3 regions of the Streptomyces sp. NPDC047108 genome follow, and region 1 is predicted to be linked to each of the others. Evidence: riboswitches for the same ligand, from Rfam matches in the RefSeq annotation. Region 1 holds a riboswitch; each other region holds the start of a gene.
What was found. A riboswitch is a leader RNA that binds a small molecule or an ion and turns the genes downstream of it on or off. The one in region 1 is predicted to bind thiamine pyrophosphate.
Positions count from the first base shown of each region.

Region 2: linked by a shared signal. The riboswitch ahead of thiO (glycine oxidase ThiO) and the one ahead of thiC (phosphomethylpyrimidine synthase ThiC) in region 1 are both predicted to bind thiamine pyrophosphate.
Region 3: linked by a shared signal. The riboswitch ahead of ABZ822_RS04880 (thiamine ABC transporter substrate-binding protein) and the one ahead of thiC (phosphomethylpyrimidine synthase ThiC) in region 1 are both predicted to bind thiamine pyrophosphate.

Region 1 is NZ_JBEYUP010000002.1:540,269-543,536, forward strand. Features, by position in the region: gene ABZ822_RS07525 (YibE/F family protein) at 1-1,029, opposite strand, end outside; TPP riboswitch at 1,243-1,399, shown strand; gene thiC (phosphomethylpyrimidine synthase ThiC) at 1,392-3,158, shown strand.
Region 2 is NZ_JBEYUP010000006.1:339,891-343,158, reverse strand. Features, by position in the region: gene ABZ822_RS16150 (thiazole synthase) at 1-469, opposite strand, end outside; gene thiS (sulfur carrier protein ThiS) at 478-678, opposite strand; gene thiO (glycine oxidase ThiO) at 675-1,895, opposite strand; TPP riboswitch at 1,909-1,996, opposite strand; gene ABZ822_RS16135 (FAD-dependent oxidoreductase) at 2,171-3,268, shown strand, end outside.
Region 3 is NZ_JBEYUP010000001.1:1,106,110-1,109,377, reverse strand. Features, by position in the region: gene ABZ822_RS04885 (iron ABC transporter permease) at 1-430, opposite strand, end outside; gene ABZ822_RS04880 (thiamine ABC transporter substrate-binding protein) at 502-1,572, opposite strand; TPP riboswitch at 1,568-1,677, opposite strand; gene rlmN (23S rRNA (adenine(2503)-C(2))-methyltransferase RlmN) at 1,709-2,815, opposite strand; gene ABZ822_RS04870 (DUF2000 domain-containing protein) at 3,052-3,268, opposite strand, start outside.

The sequences.
Region 1 (3,268 bases):
GATGTGGTCCCGGCCGATGCGCAGCCCCGCGCGGTAGAGCTGACGGGCCGTCATCGTCTCGTCGGCCTGCTTCAGCTCCCACACCACCGATGTCTGCGTGACCGTCACGTCGTCCAGCACACCGAGCGAGCCGATGACGACACCGGCCAGCAGCAGACCGCTCAGGTCGATGTCCGGATAGAGGCCGTGGATCAGCCCGGTCTCGTCCGAGGTGTTGCCGGTGAGCTGCGCCCAGCCGATGAAGACCGACCCCAGCAGCCCGATCAGCAGCAGGGAGATCAGGGTGCCGAGAGCGGCCACGGACGTCCTGGCGTTGAGGCCGTGGCAGGAATAGAGGGCGATCAGCATGATCGCGCTGCTGCCGACGACGGCCACGACCAGCGGGTTCGAACCGTGCAGGATCGCCGGGAGGATGAAGAACGACAGCACGGCGAAGCTGACGGCGAGCGCGACCAGCGCCATCAGCCCCCGCATCCGGCCCACCACCACGACGGCGAGCGCGAAGATGCCCGCGAGCAGCGCCATGGGGAAGCCGCGGTCGACATCGGTGACCGAGTACTGCAGTTCACGCGGGGCATCGGGCGCGTAGGCGACGACGACGCCCTGCCCGGTGGTGAGTTGGCGCGGTGCGTCGGGCTGGACGACCTCCTCGAACCTCCGCCCCGAGTCCTTGCCCGAGGTCACCTCGACCGTCGCCCGTTTGCAGACGCCGCCGGCGCGTTCATCACCGCCCGGGGACTGCTGCTGCGAGCCGTCGGCCGACGGAGGCTGCTGCGGCTGGACGTTGACGTCCTTGCAGTCGACCTCCTCCACTCTCACCACCCGGCCGGACTCCGTCTGCCGGTCGAAGCCGACCCCGGACCGCTCGTGCCCGGGCACCCCGCCCGGCCAGAGCACGACCAGACCCGCGACGACCGCGGCGGCGAACGGGATCAGCACCGCGGCGATGACCTTGCGGAGGTGCTGGGAGACGGGCGCGGCGGGGCCGTGGCTGTGGCTGTGGCCGTGGGGCTCGGGCGGTGAACTCACTGCCGCATCATCGCAAGGACGGGGTGCGGCGCGAGACCCCGCCGTCCGGTGCGCCGCCGTACCGCCTCCCGACCTGCAACGGCTCCGGTAGCGGCGGCCGTCGCGGGCCCCCGCCGGAAGCCGTCGCCGTACCGCCTCGGGCCCGGGCGCACGGGTCCGCCGTGTGAGACCCCCTTTCCCTTCCCGGAGCCACCCGTTACCGTGGTGGCGCCTTTTTGCACACGCGGGAGCTCGGAGCACCGGGCTGAGAGGGCGCTGACCTCCGTACGGGGTGTCCGGCCGATGCCGGGGACCGTCGCGGAAGCCGCTGCGTCGACCGCCGAACCTGTTACCGGGTAATGCCGGCGTAGGGAGTAGGTCTCATGACCATTCAGGACGCACGCACGCCTGCCAGCGGCGACTCCGCGGAGATCGGCTGGCACAAGGACTACGTGACCGGCTCACGCCCGGACTTGAGGGTCCCGGTGCGGCGAGTGCACCTCACCAACGGACAGGACGTCACGCTCTACGACACCTCAGGCCCGTACACCGACCCCACGGTCGAGACCGATGTCCGCCGCGGCCTCGCGCCGCTGCGGGAGAACTGGATCATCACCCGCGGCGACACGGAGGAGTACGCCGGCCGTCCCGTGCGCCCCGAGGACGACGGCATCAAGCACACCTCGCCGCGCGGCGGCCTGCGCAACCTGGACGCGGTCTTCCCCGGCCGCCCGCGCCTGCCCCGGCGCGGACGCGACGGCCGGGCCGTGACCCAGCTCGCGTACGCGCGCCGCGGCGAGATCACGGCGGAGATGGAGTACGTGGCGCTCCGCGAGAACGTCGAGCCGGAGGTGGTCCGCGAGGAGATCGCGGCGGGCCGGGCCGTCCTTCCGGCGAACGTCAACCACCCGGAGATCGAGCCGATGATCATCGGCAAGCGGTTCCTGGTGAAGGTGAACGCCAACATCGGTAATTCCGCGGTCACTTCCTCCATCGAGGAGGAGGTGGACAAGATGACCTGGGCGACCCAGTGGGGCGCCGACACGGTCATGGACCTCTCCACCGGCCGCAACATCCACACCACCCGCGAGTGGGTGCTGCGCAACTCCCCCGTCCCCATCGGCACCGTCCCCCTCTACCAGGCGCTGGAGAAAGTCGACGGCAAGGCCGAGGAGCTGACCTGGGAGATCTACAAGGACACCGTCATCGAGCAGGCCGAGCAGGGCGTCGACTACATGACGGTCCACGCCGGCGTCCGCCTCCCCTACGTCCCGCTGACGGCCCGCCGCAAGACCGGCATCGTCTCGCGCGGCGGCTCGATCATGGCGGCGTGGTGCCTGGCCCACCACAAGGAGTCGTTCCTCTACGAGCACTTCGAGGAGCTCTGCGAGATCCTCGCCTCGTACGACGTCACGTACTCGCTCGGCGACGGCCTGCGGCCCGGCTCGATCGCGGACGCCAACGACGAGGCGCAGTTCGCGGAGCTGAGGACGCTGGGCGAACTCAACAGGATCGCCAAGTCCCACGGCGTGCAGACGATGATCGAGGGCCCGGGCCATGTCCCGATGCACAAGATCAAGGAGAACGTCGACCTCCAGCAGGAGATCTGCGACGAGGCCCCCTTCTACACACTCGGCCCGCTGACGACCGATGTCGCGCCCGCGTACGACCACATCACCTCGGGCATCGGCGCCGCGATGATCGCCTGGTGGGGCACGGCGATGCTCTGCTACGTCACGCCCAAGGAGCACCTGGGGCTGCCGGACCGGGACGACGTGAAGACGGGCGTCATCACGTACAAGATCGCCGCCCACGCGGCGGACCTGGCGAAGGGGCACCCGGGCGCGCAGGAATGGGACGACGCGCTGTCCGACGCGCGCTTCGAGTTCCGCTGGGAGGACCAGTTCAACCTGGCCCTCGACCCGGACACGGCCCGCGCCTTCCACGACGCGACGCTCCCGGCGGAACCGGCGAAGACGGCGCACTTCTGCTCGATGTGCGGTCCGAAATTCTGCTCGATGAAGATCTCCCAGGACATCCGCCGCGAACACGGCGGCGCCATGGAGAGCGAGGCGGAGGCGGGCATGCGGCAGAAGTCGGAGGAGTTCGCGGCCGCGGGTAATCGCGTGTACCTGCCGATCGCGGACTGACCGTCAGGGTCTCGGAGTCCCCCGGCGCGCGTGCCGGGGGACGCTGCCGTCTCCCCGAAGCGATATTCGTCAGTATGACGTGAATTCGTTGGAACGCTGCTGTGTGGCGG
Region 2 (3,268 bases), on a different contig from region 1:
TGGTGTACGGGAGCACGGTGAAGCCGTCGTCGACCAGCGTCTCCGCCGCGTCCAGCAGCTCGACCGGATCGGGCAGCAGCGTGCGCTCGTCCGCCACGACCTCCAGCTTGATCCAGTCGGTGCCGAGCGCCTCGCGGGCGAGCCGGGCGGTCAGTACGGCCTCACCGGCGGTGAAGCAGCCGGCGGTGTTGGGCAGGACACGGATGCCGAGCCGGTCCAGTACGGAGAGCACCGAGCCGTGCACGGTCGGGTCCAGGCGCCGCATCGCCACCGTGGTCAGTTCGGTGCCGGAGGCGATGAGCGCGTGCTCCAGCACCTCCAGGCTCGGGGCGCCGCCCGTGCCCATGATCAGCCGGGACGCGAAGGTGGTCCCGTCGATGGTCAGCGGGTCGGAGGCCGGGCCGGTCCCGGCCGCGCGGGTTCCCTCCGCGCTGTCGTGCGGTGCGTTGCGGAACGCGGTGTCGGTCATCGTCCGGATCAGCCTCCCTGGACAGCGGTGAGCACTTCGACGCGGTCGCCGTCGCCCACCGCCGTACCGGCCCACTGGCCGCGCGGCACGACGGTCTCGTTGAGCGCGGCGGCGACGCCCGACGGTGCGGTGGTGAGGGTCGCGACCACCTCGTCGAGGGTGGTCCCCGCGGGCACGTCCCGCGGTTCCCCGTTCACGGAGACGGTCATACGGGCAACTCCTGGAGTCGGCGGGATGCGGACGGGAATCGGCACGGGGCGAACGGGCGGGCCTCCTCGGGGAGTTCACCGGTGGCCAGCACCTCGGCCATCGCGTCGCCCGTGACCGGCGTGAGCAGCACACCGTTGCGGTAGTGCCCGGTCGCCAGATGCAGGCCGGGGAGTTCGGTCGGCCCCAGCAGGGGCGCGTTGTCCGGCGAACCGGGACGCAGCCCCGCGCAGGTCTCGACGAGCGGGAGTTCGGTGAGGCCGGGCACCAACTCATGGGCGTCACGCAGCAGTTCGTAGACCCCGCCCGCGGTGACCGTGGTGTCCCAGCCCAGCTCCTCGCTCGTGGCGCCGATCACCAGCTCGCCGCTCTCCCGCGGTACGAGGTAGACCTGCCCGCCGCGCACCACGGCCCGTACCGTCCGCGAGAGGAACGGCGCGTACGCGTCGGGGACGCGCAGCCGCAGCACCTGCCCCTTGACCGGGCGGACCGGCGGCACCACGTCCTCCGGCACCCCGTCGAGCCGTCCGCTCCAGCTCCCCGCCGCGAGGACGGTCTGCTCCGCGACGAGTGCGGTTCCGTCGTCGAGCACGGCGCCGGTGGCCCGGTCCCGCAGTGTCGTGAGCCGCCGGGCCCAGGAGCGGTGCAGGTCCACTCCGCCGCGCTCGCAGGCCTTGAGAAGGGCGGCGGCGAGGCGGCGGGGGTCGGTCTGGTGGTCACCGTCCACGCGCAGCCCGCCGCGGACGCCCGGCGCGAGCATCGGCTCGAGACGGCGGCATTCGCGCCCGGTCAGCCACTGCGAGTCGAGCCCGTACCGGAGCTGCAGTGCGTGGAGTTCGCGCATATGCGCGCGGTCGTCGGCGTCCAGCGCGACGGCGAGGGTGCCGCAGGCGCGGTAGCCGATGTCCAGCCCGCTCGCCTCCTGCAACTCGGCGGCGAAGTCCGGGTAGCGCTCGGCGGAGGCGAGGTTGAGACCGAGCAGGGTCTCCTCGCCGTAGTGGAGTTCGGTGACCGCCGCCAGCATTCCGGCGGCGACCTGTGCGGCGCCTCCGGCCGGCGACGGATCGGCGACCGCGGTGCGCAGCCCGCGCCGCGCCGCGCGCCAAGCCGTGACCAGGCCGATGATCCCGCCCCCGACGACGAGGACGTCGTAGGCCGCGGGGGCACCGTGGCCCTGGCGGGGAGTCCTGGGTGAACTGCTGTTCCCGGATGCGTGCATGGGCGCCTGGCCCCTCCCTTCGCCGGCATGACCCGGATCAGGTTCGTACGGTCGGAGGCCGCCCAGCCTCCCTCTCAGCCCGGTGCGTCCGGGCTCCCGCGTGTGCTCTCGACCCGCCACCATAGTCCCTGGCTCCGGCGGGGAGTAAGGGAGCGGCCCCCGGCGTGCGCCGGGGGCGCCCGGCCTGCGGCACGCCTCGTCGTACGTGATGGTGTGTCAGAGATCTCGATGCGCACGTCTGCGGCCCGCCCCCGTCGCCGTCCTAGAGTGATCGTGTGAGCGATGACAAGCAGCCAGAGCAGCGAGTCGTGATCGTCGGCGCCGGAATGGCCGGGGTGCAGACCGCGGTCGCCCTGCGCGAGCGGGGCTGGAGGGGCGCGATCACGCTGCTGGGCGCCGAGTCGCACGAGCCGTACGACCGGCCACCGCTCTCCAAGGCCGTCCTGCTCGGCAAGGCCGACGGCTCCGCCCTCGAGATCGACTTCCCCGCGCTGGGCATCGACCTGCTGCTCAGCCGCCACGTCACCCGGCTCCGTCCCGACCAGCACGTCCTGGAGACCGCCGACGGACCCGTCCCGTACGACACGCTGGTCATCGCCACCGGCGCGGAACCCGTCACCCTGCCCGGCACCGAGGCCGAGCCCGGTGTCCACGTGCTGCGCACCCTCGACGACGCCGAACGCCTGCGGCCCGTACTGGAGGGGCGGCAGGAGGTCGTGGTCGTCGGAGCGGGCTGGATCGGCGCGGAGTTCGCGACCGCGGCGCGCGAGGCCGGCTGCCCGGTGACCGTCGTCGAGGCCGCGGACCGGCCGCTCGCCGGGGCCCTCCCGGCCGAGGTCGCCGAGCACATGCCGGCCTGGTACGCCGACAGCGGGGCCCGGCTGATCACCGGCGCACGGGTGGCGGCGGTCGAGGCGGGTGCGGTGGTGCTCGAGGACGGGCAGCGGCTGCGCGCGGACGCCGTACTCGTCGGCATCGGCGCCCGCCCCACGACGGCCTGGCTGAGCAACTCGGGTGTGGAGCTGTGCCCCGACGGCTCCGTCCGCGCCGACGAGCGCCTGCGCACCTCGCAGCCCGACGTCTACGCGGTCGGCGACTGCGCCTCCTTCCCGTCCGGCCGCTACGGCGTACGCCTGCTCGTGCACCACTGGGACAACGCCCTGCAGGGGCCGCGCACGGTCGCCGCCAACATCGTCGGCGAGGAGACGGCGGGCTCCGTCTACGACCCGGTGCCCTACTTCTGGTCCGAGCAGTTCGGGCGCTTCGTCCAGTACGCGGGCCACCACGCCGCCGCCGACGCCACGGTCTGGCGCGGCGACCCGTCCGGTGCCTCGTGGTCGGTGTGCTGGCTGCGCGACGGGGCCCTGGTGGCG
Region 3 (3,268 bases), on a different contig from region 1:
CGGTGCGGACCACGACCGCGTAGTTGAAGAAGACATGGGCGAGGAGGATCGCCCAGACCGTGGTGTCCAGACGGAAACCCCACAGCTCGTCGAGCATGCCGCCGCGCCCCAGCAGCGCGAGGAACGCCGAGCCGACGACGACCGTGGGCAGCACGAACGGCACGACCACGACCGCCCGCAGCACCTCCTTGCCGGGGAAGGCGAAGCGGGCGAAGACATAGGCACCGGGCAGCGCGATCGCGAGGGTCAGGGCGGTGGAGGCGGCCGCCTGCCAGGCGGTGAACCACAGGACGTCCAGCACGTCCGGATCGGTCAGTGCCTCGGCCGCCCGTCCCAGCTGCCAGTGCCCGCCCTCCCTGAGGCCCCGGCCGACGATGGCGGCGACCGGGTAGCCGAAGAAGACCCCGAAGAAGGCGACGGGCACGGCCATGAGCGCGAGCCGCAGCGCGGTGTCCTTGCGGCCACGGGGCCGGGACCGTACGCGCGCCGCCTTGGCGGTAGTTACTTCAGGACCAGCGACGACCACTGTTCGACCCACTGCTCACGGTTCTCGGCGATCTTCCCGGGCGCCATGGTCGCGGGCTTGTCGATGGTCTCGCCGTACCGGGTGAACACCTCGGGCAGCTCGGCGTCCTCGCGCGCGGGGTTGACGTACATCTTCAGCGGCACGTCCTCCTGGAACGTCCTGCTCAGCAGGAAGTCCAGCAGCGCCTTGCCGCCCTTCTCGTTCTTCGCGCCGTTCAGCAGCCCGGCGAACTCGATCTGGCGGAAGCACGTGCCGGTCGCGACCCCGGTCGGGGCCTCCTTCGGCTGCGGCTTCATCCCCACGACCCCGGCAGGCGGGCTGGAGGCGTAGGAGACGACGAGCGGCTTGTCGCCCTTGCCCGCGCCCGAGAACCGGTCGAAGTAGGCCTGCTCCCAGCCGTCGACGACCTCGACGCCGTTGGCCTTCAGCTTCTTCCAGTAGTCCTCCCAGTCCCCCGTGGACGCGGCCGTGCCGAGGAGGAAGCCGAGCCCCGGGGACGAGGTGGCGGCGTTCTCGGTGACCAGGAGGTTCTTGTACGCGGGCTTGAGCAGGTCCGCGTACGTCCGCGGCGGCGCGAGCTTCTTGTCGGCGAAGTACTTCCGGTCGTAGTTGACGCAGATGTCGCCGCTGTCGACCGGGGTGACGCGGTGCCGGTCGCCGTCGAGCCGGAGCGCGGCCGGGACCTTCTCCAGGTCCTTCGCCTCGTACGGGGTGAACAGCCCGGCGTCGAGCGCCCGGGAGAGCAGGGTGTTGTCGACGCCGAAGAAGACGTCGCCCTGCGGGTTGTCCTTGGAGAGGACGGCCTGGTTCACCGCCGAACCGGCGTCACCGCCGCGCAGCACCTCGACCTTGTAACCGGTCTCCTTGGTGAACTGCTTGAGGACCGCCGACGACGCCTCGAACGAGTCGTGAGTGACCAGAGTGACCGTCCTGCGGTCCCCGGCCTTGCCGCCGTCGTCGTCCGAACCGCCGCACGCGGCCAGTGCCGGGACACCGAGCGCGCCGATCAGCACCGCGCCCATGGCACGCCGAAGGTTGGTGTTCATCGTCTGGCTGACTCCCTACGCCGGTATGACCCGGATCAGGTCCGAGGGTCTGCGGCGTCGTACGGCCGCACTCTCAGCGCTCGCTGCGCTCCCCTGTCGGAGTGTTCATTTGTACGAATGCACGCTACCAGCGCGGTCAGCGCTCGGTGGCGGCGAGCTGCCCGCAGGCGCCGTCGATCTCCTGCCCCCGGGTGTCCCGTACGGTCACGGGCACACCGTGCGCCTCGATCGCGGCGACGAAGGCCCGCTCGTCCTCGGGACGGGAGGCGGTCCACTTCGACCCGGGGGTCGGGTTGAGCGGGATGAGGTTGACGTGCACCCGGCGGTTCTTCAGGAGCCGGCCGAGCAGATCGCCCCGCCACGCCTGGTCGTTGATGTCCCGGATCAGGGCGTACTCGATGGAGATCCGGCGGCCGGACTTCTCCGCGTACTCCCATGCCGCGTCGAGGACTTCGCGGACCTTCCAGCGGGTGTTGACCGGGACGAGGGTGTCGCGCAGCTCGTCGTCGGGGGCGTGCAGGGACACCGCGAGACGGCACTTGAAGCCCTCGTCGGCGAAGCGCAGCATCGCGGGCACGAGGCCGACGGTGGAGACGGTGATGCCGCGCTGCGAGAGACCCAGGCCGTCGGGCTCGGGGTCGGTGAGGCGGCGGATGGCGCCGACGACGCGGTTGTAGTTGGCGAGCGGCTCGCCCATGCCCATGAAGACGATGTTGGACAGCCGCGCCGGGCCCCCGGGGATCTCACCGTCGCGCAGCGCCCGCATGCCGTCGACGATCTGGTGCACGATCTCGGCGGTGGAGAGGTTGCGGTCGAGCCCGGCCTGCCCGGTCGCGCAGAACGGGCAGTTCATGCCGCAGCCGGCCTGCGAGGAGATGCACATGGTGACCCGGTCGGGATAGCGCATCAGCACGGACTCGACGAGCGTGCCGTCGAAGAGCCGCCACAGCGTCTTACGGGTCGTGTCGTCGTCGCAGGAGATGTGCCGCACCACGGACATCAGCTCGGGCAGCAGCCCGGTCGCCAGCTTCTCGCGCGCGGCGGCGGGGATGTCGGTCCAGGCCGCGGGGTCGTCGGTGTAGCGGGCGAAGTAGTGACGCGACACCTGACCGGCGCGGAACGGCTTCTCCCCGAGCGCGGCCACGGCGTCACGGCGCTCGGCGGGCGTGAGATCGGCAAGGTGCCGCGGCGGCTTCTTGGCCCCGCGCGGCGCGACGAAGGTGAGTTCTCCGGGTGCAGGCATAACTGCACCAGTGTGGCAGATCAACTACCGAGCCCCAGGCCGGAGCCGTAAGGGACCGGTGGGAGACCGGTCACTCGCAGTGGTTCTCTGTCGCACCTGCCCCATCGGGAACCGTCGCGATCTGCCCGCGCCCGACTTCGTCACACGGGGTTGTCCGTGGGACCGCACCCGTCCGCACACCCGCTGGGGCGCCCGCAGGCCGGAGCGGTGGGAGACCGGTCACCCCCCGGCACTCCTCAGGGGTGCATCCGGGCACCCTTCAGCACCTTGTCCACCGCGTTGCGCGCCCCGTACACAGCGAGGCCCACCGGATCCAGCCGGTCCTTCGGCACCGCTCGCACCGCCGCGCGATTGTCCCGGTCGTTGCCGGTGGTGAAGAGGTCGGAGGTGAACACCGCGCAGGGAAGCGCGCGGGACAGGGCCCGGCCGTGCGCGGCGGTCAGCATCTCCTTC